Regions from separate parts of the Novosphingobium sp. KN65.2 genome, predicted to be linked through region 1. Evidence: riboswitches for the same ligand, from Rfam matches in the RefSeq annotation. Region 1 holds a riboswitch; the other holds the start of a gene.
The links. Region 1 has a riboswitch for thiamine pyrophosphate ahead of thiC (phosphomethylpyrimidine synthase ThiC). Riboswitches for the same ligand answer to the same signal wherever they lie in the genome.
Positions count from the first base shown of each region.

Region 2: it holds a riboswitch for thiamine pyrophosphate, as region 1 does, so the genes downstream of both, SPHV1_RS12175 (TonB-dependent receptor) here and thiC (phosphomethylpyrimidine synthase ThiC) in region 1, are expected to answer to the same signal.

Region 1 is NZ_CCBH010000143.1:75,627-83,407, reverse strand. It holds gene SPHV1_RS08645 (sulfotransferase) at 1-749, shown strand, start outside; gene thiC (phosphomethylpyrimidine synthase ThiC) at 890-2,770, opposite strand; TPP riboswitch at 2,810-2,917, opposite strand; gene SPHV1_RS08635 (SOS response-associated peptidase family protein) at 2,963-3,589, shown strand; gene SPHV1_RS08630 (hypothetical protein) at 3,596-3,994, opposite strand; gene SPHV1_RS08625 (DUF4261 domain-containing protein) at 4,139-5,779, opposite strand; gene SPHV1_RS08620 (uracil-DNA glycosylase family protein) at 5,906-6,493, shown strand; gene SPHV1_RS08615 (MipA/OmpV family protein) at 6,497-7,342, opposite strand; gene SPHV1_RS08610 (GNAT family N-acetyltransferase) at 7,427-7,781, opposite strand, start outside.
Region 2 is NZ_CCBH010000152.1:82,157-89,937, reverse strand. It holds gene SPHV1_RS12190 (O-acetylhomoserine aminocarboxypropyltransferase) at 1-1,012, shown strand, start outside; gene SPHV1_RS12185 (ribonuclease HI) at 1,113-1,493, opposite strand; gene SPHV1_RS12180 (family 43 glycosylhydrolase) at 1,615-3,249, opposite strand; TPP riboswitch at 3,478-3,607, shown strand; gene SPHV1_RS12175 (TonB-dependent receptor) at 3,599-5,773, shown strand; gene tenA (thiaminase II) at 5,789-6,451, shown strand; gene SPHV1_RS12165 (aromatic ring-hydroxylating dioxygenase subunit alpha) at 6,517-7,536, opposite strand; gene SPHV1_RS25460 (hypothetical protein) at 7,764-7,781, shown strand, end outside.

The sequences.
Region 1 (7,781 bases):
GGCACGTCACCGGACCGGGCTTCGGCGCGGTCGCCCATGCCGTCATGGAATGGGCAGCCAGGACGGCCGGCAAACCGCGCTGGGGGGAAAAGACGCCGCAGCACACGATGCTGCACGACGAAGTGCTCTCCACCTGGCCCAAGGCCCAGGTCATCATGATCGAGCGCGATCCGCGGGCGGTCGCCATGTCTTGGAAGCAGGCACGGTTCCACGGCAATCACGTGCTGCCCTTCGCCAAGGCCTGGGTACGCCATTCGCAGGCGCTCGACGCAGTCGAACGCAAGCTACCGCCGCACCGGCGCATCCGGGTCAGCTACGAGGCTCTCGTCCGCGATCCCGAAACCGAACTTCGCCGACTCATGGACTTTCTCGGCGAGGACTTCGAAGCGCAGCAGCTGGAATTCCACCGCAAGGACAGCAGCTACGACACCGACCAGCGCAACCTAAAGCGCCTCAAGACCCCGGTGTCGGCCGACAGCATCGACCGCTGGAAATCGGGTCTTTCGAAATACGAGATCCGGCTGGTTGAAACGATCTGCGGCGAGACGATGGCGCAGCGCGGCTACGATCCCAGCCCGATCGGCGCCAAACCCGTATCCGAAGCCCGCCTCAGTTTTGCACGCCGGGTGGAAGTGCCGGCGCAGCGGGTTGCCGGCGCGTTCAAGAACCTCAAGGGCTTCGTCTATCTCAGCCGCGACCTGCAGTGGACGGTCGAGCAGCTGCTCTCCGGAGTCTTCCCAGAACTCTAGAGCTGGGCGCAAATACGCTTCCGCCGGGATGCAGGCATCGAAAAAGGGGCACGGACTGCGCGCCCATGCCCCTTGTTTCATGACTTGGCCATCTCCAGATCGCGCTGCCGGCAGCACGGACGGGACGCTGTCCGGGCCGATTACTCCGCCGGGTCGGCGGCCCCTTCGGCGGGCAGGTACAGTTCGTTGCCCTTTTCCCTGTAGACCTTGGACATCTCTTCCATGCCCTTTTCCGCTTCGTCGGCCGCGAGGAAGCCGGTACTCGGCTGGTTCTGCTTGGCGGCGAAGTCGCGCACTTCCTGGCTGATCTTCATCGAGCAGAACTTCGGGCCGCACATCGAGCAGAAGTGGGCGGTCTTCGCGCCTTCGGCCGGCAGCGTCTGGTCGTGGTACTGCTCTGCCGTGTCCGGATCGAGACTGAGGTTGAACTGGTCGCGCCAGCGGAACTCGAAACGGGCCTTCGACAGGGCATCGTCGCGCACTTGCGCGGCCGGATGGCCCTTGGCGAGGTCGGCCGCGTGGGCCGCCAGCTTGTAGGTGACAACACCGACCTTCACGTCATCGCGGTCAGGCAGGCCGAGGTGCTCCTTGGGCGTGACATAGCAGAGCATTGCCGTGCCGTACCAGCCGATCTGGGCGGCACCGATGCCGCTGGTGATGTGGTCGTAGCCCGGCGCGATGTCGGTGGTGAGCGGCCCGAGCGTGTAGAACGGAGCTTCGCCGCAGCTTTCCAGCTGCTTTTCCATGTTCTCCTTGATCTTGTGCATCGGCACGTGGCCGGGGCCCTCGATCATGACCTGAACGTCCTGCTCCCAGGCCTTCTTGGTCAGTTCGCCCAGCGTATAGAGCTCGGCGAACTGCGCCTCGTCGTTGGCGTCGTAGATCGAGCCGGGACGCAGGCCATCACCCAGCGAGTAGGCAATGTCGTAGGCCTTCATGATCTCTGTGATCTCGTCGAAGTTCTCGTAAAGGAACGACTCCTTGTGGTGGGCAAGGCACCACTTGGCCATGATCGAACCGCCGCGGCTGACGATGCCGGTCATGCGCTTGGCCGCCAACGGGATATAGGGCAGGCGCACGCCGGCGTGGATGGTGAAGTAGTCGACGCCCTGCTCGGCCTGTTCGATCAGCGTGTCGCGGAAGATCTCCCAGGTCAGTTCCTCGGCAATGCCGCCGACCTTTTCCAGCGCCTGGTAGATCGGCACGGTGCCGATCGGAACCGGGCTGTTGCGGATGATCCATTCGCGCGTGTCGTGGATGTTGCGGCCCGTGGAGAGATCCATCACGGTGTCCGCGCCCCAGCGGATCGACCAGACCATCTTGTCGACTTCGCTGGCAACGTCCGAAGCCACCGCCGAATTGCCGATGTTGGCGTTGATCTTGACGAGGAAGTTGCGGCCGATCGCCATCGGCTCGCTTTCCGGGTGGTTGACGTTCGAAGGGATGATCGCACGGCCGCGCGCCACTTCGTCACGCACGAATTCGGGCGTCACGTAGTCGGGGATCGAGGCACCGAAGCTCTCGCCAGAGCGGTTGTACTCGGCAAGGCGCGCCCGGCCCAGGTTCTCGCGCTCGGCGACGTATTCCATCTCGGGCGTGATGATGCCCTGGCGGGCGTAGTGCATCTGCGAGAGGTTCTTGCCGGCCTTGGCGCGCAGCGGCCTGCGCAGCGCGGTCGGGAACGGGGGCACGCCGCCCGAACGGTCAGGACCGAGCTGGCCGTTGTCTTCCGGCTTCACTTCGCGCGGTTCGTATTCCTCCACGTCGCCGCGGGCGAGCTGCCATTCGCGGCGAAGGGCGGGAAGACCGGCGGCAATGTCGATCACCGCATCGGGATCGGTGTAGGGACCGGACGTGTCGTAAACACGCACCGGTGGCTCGCCGCTCGACGGTTCGAGGTATATCTCGCGCATGGCGACCCTGACCGAAGGGTTCGACTGAGCCGGGACGTAGATCTTCTTCGAGCCGCGGATGGGCCCGGTGGTTACGCCGATTTCCAGTTTGGAATTGATGTCGGCCATAAACGCTTCTCTCCAGTAAGCGGATAGGTCGCGGATGTGCCGATGCGGCTGTCCACTCCCTCCGCCCGTGCTAACGGGTTCAGGTTCAACGGGTCTTGTGGAGCATACCCACAACTCTCAGCCTTGCTGGCTCCCCGGGGGTAGTTGGACAATAGACGGGTGCGGTGCGCCCGTCTAGGGACCGATCGACCGATGCCCATGCTTTATCGTCTCGACGCGCCTGCCCAGGCGGTTGCGCGCCAGTTCGGCGCCCGCGCGAACGACGACCCCTGGGCGGGCGGCCATGTAGCGCCCGGCCAGTTCGCGCCGGTCATCACCGCCGGGCGGGAAACGATCGCCGGGCCGCGCCCTTCGGGCAGGCAGCCACGCCGCATGGTGCCGCGCCTGTGGGGCGTACCGCCCCCGCCTTCGGTCCACGACGCCCCGCGCTACGGCATCCTGTCGGTGCGCAATCCGGAAAGCCCGTTCTGGATCGGCAATCTCGGGAACAGCGAATTTCGCTGCGTCGTTCCCTGCACCGCATTCATGGAATGGGGCAGCACGCGTGACCGCGAAGGCAAGCGCCGCCAGTGCTGGTTCGCCCTGGAGGATCAGCCGATCTTCGCGATGGGAGCTGTTTGGAAGGACAGCGAGATTCCCGGCTTTGCGCTGCTCACCTGCGAGCCCAATGCAGCGCTGCGTTTCGCAGGGCGCGATTCGATGCCGGTGATCCTGCCACCCGACCCGGCCGCCCTCGACCTGTGGCTCAACGGCAGCTGGGACCGGGCAAGGGAACTGGTCGCGCCCTACTCGTCCTCGCTCATGCGCGAACGCGGCTAGTCCGGCTCAGAAGTGTGGAATCGCCACAGCGATTGCCGCGACGCCAATGAGGATCGAGAGCCAGGCCCACAGTTTGGACAGCGGCCCGAACCGCCGCAGCCAGAAGGCCATGTAGACATCCGAGAACGCCAGCACGACAAGGGCCTCGATGATCATCAGCCCGCCCAGCACGCTCATCGCACCGGACAGCCAGTCCGCCGAAGCCCAGGGATTGACGATGTAGATGGCCGCGCCGAGGAACAGTTCCAGCAGCGCCGCGATCAGCTGGAGTGCGGGCGAAGCGCCGATTTCCTCGAGCATCTTCTGCCAGTGGCCGGCCTGCCGCAGCTCACCGATTCCGGCGAAAAGCGCGAACAGCCCCAGGAACAGCGCAGTCCATGCCGGCGCAAGCGATAGATCGGTCATTCAAATCCTCCATCCCAAAAGCCGATCCCGCCAGCACGATGGACCTCGACCGGGGCACAGTAAAGGCATCAATGACTTGGCCTGTTCCGGCTGGCCCCGGGACGCGTAACCGACGAGGCCGAAACCGCCGCCAGCGGAGGGGCTTCAAAGGCCCTTGCGACCGAAACCGCCGGGCACCCGGCGCGGCGCGGCGAAGCCGATGGGTGGCTGGCGACTGTGGAGGGCTGTGGCGGGCCATGTGCCGGGTACGGCGTCGGGATGGGGCGCATCCGAGACCGGTGGGCCTGCCAGTTCCATCAACAGCACCGGCACCGGATTCTGGCGCGAAGGCTCCCCGCTTTCATCGTGCCAGATCCGCACCGACAGGTCGCCCGCATCGTCGCCAAAAGTATCGCCGTGGCGGATCACCGGCCCCTCGAGCAGCAGGTAGCGCATGACCTCGTTCAGCTTTCCGGCGACGAAATCGAGCGTTCCCGGCGCGTTCCATGCTTCCACTTCACGACCGACAAAAGGCAGCATTCCCGCCGTCGAGAGGGACACGGCATCCGGCTCGGTCGAATGAAAGGCGGTCCAGAGGAACAGGCGAATCGGCACTTCGTCGCTTGCCAGCGGGCTGACGAGAGTCGGCAGGTCACCGAAGGTGTAGGCGCACGAATGAGCCGGCAGATAGACGCCGCAAAAGGCATCCTGCGCCAATGCCCCTTGCGCGACGACAGCCAGCACCATCGCCATGACCTTGGCGCTCTGCCGGATGTCGACGAATTCGCCGATCTCGGTGTCGAGGTCGCAGGCGATGACGCCATGGCCGGCATGGCGGCGCAAGGTTCGCAGCCCCTCGCCCGGCTCGCACCAGAAACTGCGATAGAGCGCACGCTCCACCATCCATGCAGGCAGCGGCACCGATGTGTGCGACACCGATATCGTACAGCCACGACCGGCGATCCGGCCGCGATCCGGGCCTTCCGGAAGGACCTGCCACGCGCCCTCGTCGTCGATCGAGGCGACGCCCTCGGCCAGCACGTCCCAGTCGATATCCAGACCCTGCGCAGCGAAGAGCGGGACAATCGTCGGCAGGCGGTCACGCCGGGGCAATTCGCGGAAGAACGGGGGCGGCAGCGACTGGTCGAGCAGGCGCGCCAGGTGCTCGGACGGATCGCCCGACATCGCCTCGGCGATCCCCGCCTCGATCTCGGCCAGCCCGATGATGTCGAACCCGAGCCGTTCCGAACGCTGATAGGGCAGCAAATCGTCATAGGGAAGATCGGCAAGGTCCGCTCTGCCCGCAGCAGCAAGCGCGTCACCGGAGGACGGAGGCCGGCACGGCATGGCAAGGGCTGTGGCCGCCACGGCGATTGCCTGTCCTTCATGTACCTTCCGGTCGAGCCGCGCGATTCCTTCGGCGTCGAGCCAGGGCATGCCTTCACCGAAGCGGGCGACGGCGGTATCGGCCTCGGTCTCGACAAGGGCCAGGGCCACTGCGCAGACGATTCGCTCGCACAGCGCCTGATCCTCGCTCGTCGGCGTTCCGATCATGATGGCACAGCCCTGTCGCGGGGCGCCGGGAATCGGCTCATCGCCGAGCAGGCGCAGCGGCACGATCACGACTTCTCCGGCGCTGCGGCCGATCAGCAGGACTTCGCGTCCGAAGGCGGTCGAGCAATGGGCGCTGCCGTCGTCGTGATCGCCGCAGGTCCAGCCGAACCGGGGCGCGGCCCGCATGAGCTGCGTGCGCAACTCGCCCGCGGGGAGGCTGGGTCGGGCGCTCAGGATGACCGTGACCGTCATGCCGCTCCCTTTCTTCCTGACGTGTCCAGACGGCGAGTCCTACGCCGCATTGGTTAAGACCGGGTACCGCAAATCGACCGGGAAAAATATTGCGCCGCTGCGCAACTCGTCCCATCCCTGTGGGAAATGTCGCAAGCGCTCACAGATCTCCTGTCCGAAATCGCCGCCTGTCGCGTCTGCGAAAAGGCCCTGAACCACGAACCGCGCCCGGTGGTGCAAGCCGGGGAAAGCGCGCGCATCGTGGTGATCGGGCAGGCACCGGGCAGCAAGGTCCACGCCAGCGGCCGGCCATGGGACGACGAGAGCGGCGACCGCCTGCGCGACTGGACGGGGATGACGCGCGAGGTCTTCTACGACCCGGCATGGGTCGCGCACATGCCTTCCGGCTTCTGTTATCCGGGCAAGGCCAGCGGCGGCGACAAGCCCCCGCGTCCGGAGTGCGCGCCGCTATGGCATGCCCGCCTGCTGGCCCGATTGCCGCAGGTGCGCATCATGCTGCTCGTCGGCCAGTACGCGCAGAAGCTCTATCTGCCGCGCGGCTTCGCGCCCAACATGACCGAAGCGGTGCGCCGGTGGCATGACGCCCCGACCGGCGTGTTCCCCTTGCCCCACCCGGCCTGGCGCAGCCGGCTGTGGATGGCGATGCACCCCTGGTTCGAGGATCAGGTCCTGCCGGACCTGCGCCGCCGGATCAGCGACGCCCTTGCCGGCTGAGCATCAGAAACTGTAGGCGACGCCCAGACCCAAGAGCCACTGGTCGGCATCGCCGCGCAGCGAGGTATAGGGCGTATCCTTCGAATCGTTGACCATGCGCGAGTAGCTGGCGATCGAGAACAGCGCGAAGCCGCCATCGCGCAAGTCGCCGGACAGGTCATAACCGACCAGCATCGTCGCGCTCACGCTTTCCCAGCCGCCCTTGGCCTGGAACTGCGGCAGGCCGCTGGCATCGGACTGGGTCGGGCTGACCGAATAGTAATAGTCGGCATAATCGTCGTCGATGTGCTTGGCGCTGAGCGCCAGCGTCACCAGCGCCGCCTTGCTGACCGGCGTCATGTAGGTGATCGAAGGTGCCCAGGTCATGCCGCCATAGGCGCCTGCCACATCCCACTTCACGTCGGCGCTCAGGCTCAGCGAGTCATAGGGATTGAGCAGGCGATAGGCCGAAACGCCCCCGCTGGCCCCCAGTTCAACCGCTGTATCGAGCTTGCCTGCCGCACGCACGACCGGGTCCTTGATCTGGTTGACGCGGTTGCGCGAGATCGTTGCCACCGGGCCGAGCGCGAAGCCGATCCTGGCATCGGGCGCATCGGGAATGAGGTCGAGCGCAAGGCCCGCCGGACGCGGCGAGATGGTGATGCCCTTCACGCGCCCCTGCACGATCGGGATTGGCGAGACGACATAGTCGTCCGAACCATCGTAGCTCGGCCCGTAGATGGCGCCGACGCCCACCGTGATACGGTCGCGCGTCATGGCATCCCGGTCCTGCGCCTCATCGGCGAAGGCAGGCGTCGCAGGCAGAACGGCGGCGGTGGCCAGAAGCGCGAGGCTTCGCGAAATACTCATGGGTTTCCCTCCAATTTCGCTTTCGCAACGCATAGTTACGCCCGATGTTTCATCCGGGCGTCGATCATGCATCCGAAACCGATGTTACTCTGGCGGGATCTCACCGGGAAGGCTGTCCGCCCCCTCGCCAAGCTGTCGCTGCATCACGAAGACATCGAGCCACTGCCCGTGCTTCCAGCCGGCACCCGCCAGTGTTCCCACCGGCCGATAGCCCGCCCGGGCATGAAGGACAACCGAAGCCGGTTCACTCTCGGCGATAACCGCGAAGGCTTGCCTGAAGCCGCGCCTTTCGCATTCCTCGACAAGCGCGCTCAGCATCCGCCCGCCGACGCCGCGGCCCAGACTGTCAGGGCGCACGAAGATGGTGGTCTCCACACTGTAGCGATAGCCGACGCGCGGCCCGTAGCGGTGGGCGTAACCGACACCCAGTACGCGCCCG
Region 2 (7,781 bases), on a different contig from region 1:
TCACACCTTGATGGAACCGGGTTGCAATATCGTCGCCGCGCGCAGGCTGTATGGCGGTTCGCTCAACCAGATGGGCGAAGCGTTCCGTAAGTTCGGCTGGGAAACCCGCTTCGTCGATGTAGACGATCCTGAGAATGTCCGCGCCGCGATCGACGAAAAGACTCGCTGCGTCTTCATCGAGAGCCTTGCCAACCCCGGCGGCGTAGTGACCGACATCGCGGCCATTGCAGACATCGCCCATGAAGGCGGCGTTCCCCTGATCGTCGACAATACGATGGCCAGCCCGATGCTGTGTCGCCCATTCGAGCATGGGGCCGACATAGTAACCCACTCGACGACCAAGTTCCTCAACGGGCATGGCAATTCCGTCGGCGGCGTGATCGTCGATTCCGGGCGTTTCGACTGGAAGGCGCAAGCGCACAAGTTTCCCAGCCTGACGCAGCCGAACGGTTCATATCACGGAGCGGTCCTTGTCGATGCGCTGGAGCCGGTCGGTCCCATTGCTTTCATCATCGCCTGCCGCGTTCTTGGCTTGCGTGACTTGGGGCCGGCCATGGCACCGCAGAACGCATGGCTTGCGCTCACCGGCATGGAGACGCTGGCACTGCGTATGGAGCGACATTGTGACAACGCACTGGCGGTCGCAAAATGGCTCGAACAGCACGAAAAGATCGAATGGGTTTCCTATGCCGGGCTTGAGGGCAATCGTTACAAGCCCCTTGCCGACAAATACCTCGGCGGCAGGGGAGGGGCGGTCTTCACCTTCGGGGTGAAAGGCGGATTTGAGGCGGGCGTGAAGCTGGTTTCCAGTGTCAAGCTGTTCAGCCACCTTGCCAATATCGGCGATACGCGCTCGCTCATCATCCACCCCGCCTCGACCACGCACAGCCAGCTTGAAGGTGACGAACTCATTGCTGCCGGGGCGGGCCCGGACGTCGTGCGTATATCGGTTGGCATCGAGCATATCGACGACATCATTGCAGACCTCGAAACGGGGCTGAGCAGTATCTGATTTTCACGCCGGCAATTCTTCTGGCTGACAGGACGGTGCAAACCGGCCTGTCAGCGCGGAGCCGTGGCCGTCAACGACCGCGGCGTCGGCGCAGTCGGTGCTACCATCCGCGCCGGGCATCGAGCGCGATTCCGGCAAGGTTCTGCTCGCGCTTGATCCAACGGATTCTTCCGGGCCGATATTGCTCAATAAGTGAAAGGAACGCGGCTGCATGGTCCGACCGAGCTTGCCCGGTCGACGCCGCGAAGTTGGCCTGCCGGGTCACGTCCAGGGAATCGCCGACAAATTCGACATTCCGCTCTCCGAGTTCTTGAGCCAATTTGATCGCGAAGAGCAAGGCCAGCCATTCAGCGTCCGTGTTGGACCCCGTTCCCAAATCGTCGAAGAACTGCGCCTGACCGCGCACTACCACTGCGGCTTCCATAAAGCCCGGGTTGGGGCGACAACCACCGTCGAAGAATACCTTGAGCCTGCGTTTCATGATTGCAGCGTATCATCCCATCGGCGCGCGCGACACCTGCCAAGGATGCATGGCACCGCGTTTCCGGGACCACCCCCTTTGCCGAAGCCTCCTTTCGCGGCCGTTTGGTCAGCGCCAGCGGTTAGCCCAAAGCTCGATATCTGAATGACCTGAAGGCAACCTTTCCCTGACCGGAAGCGAACAGCGCCGGTCTCAGGCTGAGCAGATTGTCGACCGTATTCGCATTGTAACCGGATACGTAGGTCCGCACGGCGTGGCGGGTCCAGGCCTTGCCGTCGAGACTGTAGTAGAAGGTGACGACCTGGTCCCGGTTGGAGATGCGCATGTGCATGTGCCGCACGGCGGGCGCAGGCTCGGGCCAGTAGGACGCCTTGCCGCCGCGATAGGTCGTCATCCGCTGGCCGTCGATGCCCATGCCAAGAAACAGGCGATCGTCGAAGAAGAGCAGAAGGCCGCCCTGCACCTCGCCGGTAAGCTCCAGTTCGACCTCGATCTCGTAGGCGCGGTCGCCCACCTGCTGCGTAAGCGGCGAACTGTCGGCAGGCCCCGTGCCCTTGCCCGCAAGGGTCAGCTGGCCGTCCGCCACGACGACCCGCGCCACCTCGTCGGGTGCGCTGGCGTAGAGGCTCCAGAGCCGGCCCAGCGCAGTAACCCGGAAGGAGTCCGAGTGCGCCATGCCGTGCGTCTGCGCCAGACCGGCGGGCTTGCGCAGCGGCTGCGATAGGTCTCCTCCGGCTGCGCGGAACCAGCCGTCCGGCGTCCATTCGATCGGCTCGAGCAATGTCTGCCGCCCAAGCGTCTGATACCCGTTCTCGTAGCCGTGGTAGACCATGAACCAGCGTCCGTCGGGGCCTTCGACGCATGTCGCGTGGCCGCGCGACCACCACAGTTCGTCCGCCGAGCGCGTCCGAACGATCGGGTTGTGCGGGCAATGCTCCCAGGGGCCGTTGACCGATCTCGAGCGCGCGACGACGATCATGTGTCCGGTGGCCGGTCCGCTGGTCCCGCCGACGGCGTTGACGAGATAGAACCAGGCGCCGCGACGGAACAGCTTGGGTCCCTCGGGCGACCAGGCTTCGGTGATCCAGTCGTCGGGATAGCGCCAGGCCTCGTAGGCCGTCTCGACCGGTCCCGCCGTTGCAAGACCGTCAGGCGTGAGGCGGACGCGCTTGCCGTCGTTGAAGAACAGGTAGCGGTGGCCGTCCTCGCCGACAACGTGACCCGGATCGATCAACCCGCCGATGCCCAGATCGATGGGGTCACTCCACGGCCCTTCCATGGAAGGCGCGTGGATGACGTAGATGTTCGCGAAGCTGGCAAGCGGCGGCGACCAGGGCGCCTTCATGAAGGGAATGTAGATGAAATAGCGGTCGCCGTGCTTCGCGATGTCTACGGCGAAGACCGTGCCCAGCGGCCTTGCCAGCGCGGGGCCGAGCGGGCGCCAGTTCACCAGATCGCGCGAATGCCAGATCAGCAGACCCGGCGCTGCGTCGAACGACGAATGCGTCATGTAGTAGTCTTCGCCGTCCTTGAGCACCGACGGGTCGGGATAGTCTCCGGCAAGCACCGGGTTGAGGAACCGGCCGTCGCCGAGGTCGGCCTTGCGCTGGCCTTCGATGCCTCGAGGCCACTTGGGGCCTGAAGCCTTGCATGTATCGCCTGCGGGATCGGGTCCGGCGGCCTCTACGCGACTGGCACCTGACACCAGGACAGTGCCGGCAAGCGCAAGTTTGATTGCATCGCGGCGAGACTCCATTCATCCCTCCAATTATTAGAATTTGTCTTCCAGTAACGGGAGGGGTGAGGGTTGCAAGCCGCTTCATGGATATTCACCGATGCGCGTCGCAATGTTCAGGGCGAATCGGTTGGCTTGTCCAGCGAATGCAGCGTCTGGATGGTCGCCTTTATTCTGCCAGATCATTGCCGAAATGAATGGTCGGCCGCGATTGACGCTCGCGCACCGTTTTTCTAAGCGCGCTCACTTGAACAACCCACGGGGTGTCCTGGCGCTGTCAGGGCTGAGAGGTGGATCGCGGCGCATTCCGGCGTCCAGTCCGCAAACCCGCGAACCTGATCCGGTTCATGCCGGCGGAGGAATAGGGACAATGCGACGCCAAGCCACACGTTCGTCTGCCATTTTCACGGTGCTCGGCGCCGGCCTCTCCATGGGCATGCTCGCCCCTGCGCACGCTGAGGAAGCGGCCAGCGAAGACCCTATCGTCGTCACTGCACGCGGTCGGCCCGAGGCGCAGATCGCAGTGCCCGATACCGTGACCGTGTTCACGCAGGACGACATCGTCCGCCGCAAGCTGACCACCATCGACGAGTTCGTCGCCGCGACGCCCGGCGTGTTCATGATCAACGATCAGGACCCCGGCACCAACATGATAACGGTGCGCGGCGTTTCGACCAACCGCAACCAGTCGCCGTCGATCGCCTACGTGGTGGACGGCCTGGCGCTTGCCGATTCCGAGCTTTTTACCCTGCGCACGTACGATGTCGCGCGCGTCGAAATCCTGAAAGGCCCGCAGGGCGCGCTCTTCGGACGCTCGGCATCGGGCGGCGCTGTGAACATCGCCACCAACGACCCCTCCGACGTTGCGGGCGGCATGGCCTCGCTCGGGATGGGCAATGGCTTTACCTGGACGGCGGACGGCGTGGTCAACGCGCCGGTTTCGGACAGGGTGCAACTGCGCCTCGCGGGCTCCTATCGCAACAGCGACGGCTTCATTCGCAACAGCTACCTCGACAGGAAGGTCGACGGCTTCATCAGCCGCAACCTGCGCCTGAAAGCCAACATTGCAACCTCCGAAACGAGCACGCTCAAGCTGCGGATCGGGTGGGCGAACGAGGAAGGCGGCGCGGCCTACATCTCGTCCGAGAACGTCACGGGCCGCAACGGCGGGCGGCTTTCCGGTGCGATCCTTACCGATCCGCAGGGCGATTTCGAGGGCCGTGCATCGCGTGAGTGGTGGGGTGCCCAGGCGACCTTCGAGCAGGAACTGGGCGATGCCCTGATGCTCACATGGTCGGGTGGTTACGACAGCTACCACAAGGACTTCGTCGAGGAACTGGATTTTCGCCACGATACTCCCGTTACGCTGGGCGGCGTGCCGCTGTTCCCGAACGGTATCCAGCCCATCTCGCAGCCGGTCGACATCGAGGCATGGACCAGCGAACTGCGCCTGACATCGCAAGGGGCCGGGCCCCTGCGCTGGCACGCGGGCTTCTTCTTCCAGCGTCTCGAACGCGACCGGACCGATGATTTCGGCCCGCTCCTTTTCGGTGCCGAGCCGCAGCGCGCCGAGACCCGCTCCAACCAGATCGGCCTCTTCGCTCAGGCCAGCTACGACGTGCTGCCCTCGCTCGAGGCAACGCTGGGCCTTCGTTACGACCGCGACCGCCGCAAGGAAGACACCGTCGGCACCGATACCGCGACAATCTACGCCCGCCGCGCGAAGACATTCGACAAGTGGCAGCCCAAGGTCTCGCTGGCCTGGCACCCGACGCAGGACTTCACCGCCTATGTCACCGGCAGCGTCGGCTTCAAGGCGGGCGGCTTCAACCCGCTTCCCGGCGCCTCGGACATCTGGACCGCCAACTTTGCGGCGGAAACCGTCAAGTCGCTGGAAGCGGGCGTCAAGGGGCGCCTCGCCGGCGGGCGCGTGCGCTTGGCGCTGGCGGGCTTCGTCACCGACTACAGCAATTTCCAGAACACCGTCTTCCTCGGCAATTCGGTGGTGCTCTCGGTGCCCAAGGTGGACGTCCACGGGTTGGAAGCTTCGGCGCAGGCCGAACTCGGCCTCGGCTTCCGCCTCGATGGTGCCGCGGCATGGACGCACAGCCGCGTCGGTCGCTACACCACGCCCAATCCCACGCCCGAACCCGGCGAACCGGCGACGATCGACCTTACCGGCAATCGCACGCCCAATGCCCCCGACTGGACGCTGAACGGGGGGATCGGCTGGCAGGGCGATGCCGGACCCACCAAGGTCGACGCGCGCCTCAGCGTCGCGTACGTCTCGCGCGTGGACTTCGAGATCGACAATATCCTGCATACGCCCGGATATGCTTCGGTCGACGGCAGGGTCGGCGTCGACTTCGGTCCGTGGAGCCTTGAGGTCTGGGCGAAGAACCTCTTTGACAAGCGATGGGCGATCTCCGCGTTCGGCCAGCAGCAGTTGCCGCTGCTCCTTGGCCTTGGTCCCGACGGCCCGTTCGACAGCTTCACGATCAACTCCGGCCGCCAGTTCGGCGTCGGCGCCACCCACCGTTTCTGAGGGAAGGACGAGCCCATGAGCTTCTGCGACACGATCTGGCAGGACGTGACCCCGCTGCGCCGCGCGATCCTTGCCCAGCCTTTCCTTGCGGAACTGGCCGACGGTTCGCTTCCGCCCGAAAGCTTCCGGCACTACATGCTGCAGGACAGCCTCTACCTCGCCGAATATGCCCGCGTGCTGGCGATCGCCTCCGCCCGCGCGCCGACGGCTGCCGGACGGCTCGAATTTTCGGATGGCGCCAAGGTCGCGGTGCAGGTGGAAGAGGCGCTGCATCAGGCCTTCTTCGCGCAGTTCGGCGTCACTCCAGAAATGGCGCGCGAGGCCGAGGCGACGCCCGCCTGCCTTGGCTACACCGGCTACCTCGCCAGCCTTGCCGCGACGCGCAGCTACGAGGAACTGATCGCGGGCGTCCTGCCCTGCTTCTGGGTCTACTGGGAAGTCGGCTGCGACATCAAGCCGCGTGCCGCCTCGCCCAATCCCTACGCCGCCTGGATCGACACTTACGCGGCCCCCTCCTTCGGCGAGGCCACAGCCCGCGTGCGCGCGCTGGTGGACGAGGCCGCCGCCAACGCCACCCCGGCGACCCGCGCTGCAATGGAAACGGCCTTTCGTATCGCCACGCGCTATGAATGGATGTTCTGGGATTCCGCCTACCGGCGCGAGACCTGGCCGATCTGAGCGGCTCTGATGAACGTCGGCTTCGAATTGGCGCCGACGTTCATCTGCTTGCCCCTAAGCAAGCATCAATTGCCCACCTGAGCTTCATCGGCAGCCTCGGCCCGGCGTAGCTGCATAATGCGCCGGCGTGCGCGGATCGCGCCTGCATCTGTCTCCAGAATGGCTGGACGTGCATCCCAGAAATCGCGTGTGCCAAGCGATTGTTGCGCCGCTTCGATCATCGGCTCGTCCTCTTCGATAAAGACTTTCCGCGCGAGGACTTCTGCCTCGCGAGTGGCTTCATGATCGTAGAAGTAGTGGCTGCTCGTTGAGGTCTCGGGCGTGATGATGTGCGGATTGACCATTTCCGGCACTACCATGTCCCGCCGTTCTGTACCCGTTCGCGACAGGCCGACGGTGAGCGCCATCGCTGCAGGGGCGTGCCAGCGCATGTATAACCACTGGTCAACTCGCGCACCGTCAGCGACCATCGGCGCGGCCCATGCCGGGGCCGGGACAGCTTCCATGTCCCAGTTGTTCCAGATTGCGCCGCTCTCGTCGGTCACCACCGATTGACGGCCAGCGAAGATCGAACCGTTGACGCCGAAACTCTCGACATGGAGAAACTCTATGTGCGTAAGATCCATCAGGTTGTCGGTCACAAGTTCATAATGGCCCTGTATCACAAGATGGCTGCGCTGCATGCCGTCGCGGTCAACGAAACCGAAATCGGGGATGAGGCGAGCGTCGGCCTTATTCGGGTCGCCGGGCCAGAACCACAAGGCGCGATGGCGCAGAATTACCGGCATCGTTCGCGCTCTCACATGAGCTGGCGGCGGTCCCGGGAAAGGACTATGTACGCAGGTTCCAGTGCGGTCAAAGCCGAGCCCGTGATACGGGCAATGGATGACATCGGCCTCGAGTTTCCCCTTGCTGAGCGGGACGAAACGGTGCGGGCAGCTATCGGCAAGCATGGCGTACGTGCCGTCGGAGAGGCTGGCGATCAGCCATTTCTCGCCAAGCAGCGTGCGCGAAAGCATGCCGCCATCGGGAATTTCATGATCCCACGCCGCCATATACCATAAGTTGCGAACGTAATCGGCCATCGGGTTCTCCCAGTTCTTCGACATGGGAGGGGACGATGTTTTTGCATACCGCGCCGCCTCCCGAAGGATCGTCCCGAAGGACAAAGCGGCCTGCAGCATGGCAGCGCCGGGCCTGGCCCTCACGCTACCTTCCCAAGCAAAGCATGTAACATGCTTCGCTACCAGGCTTGGCAATCTGCTAACTAGAATGCCCTTTCCAGTCAAGATTCGCTGATGAATCTCGTCGGATGGTCAACGAGCTGGCG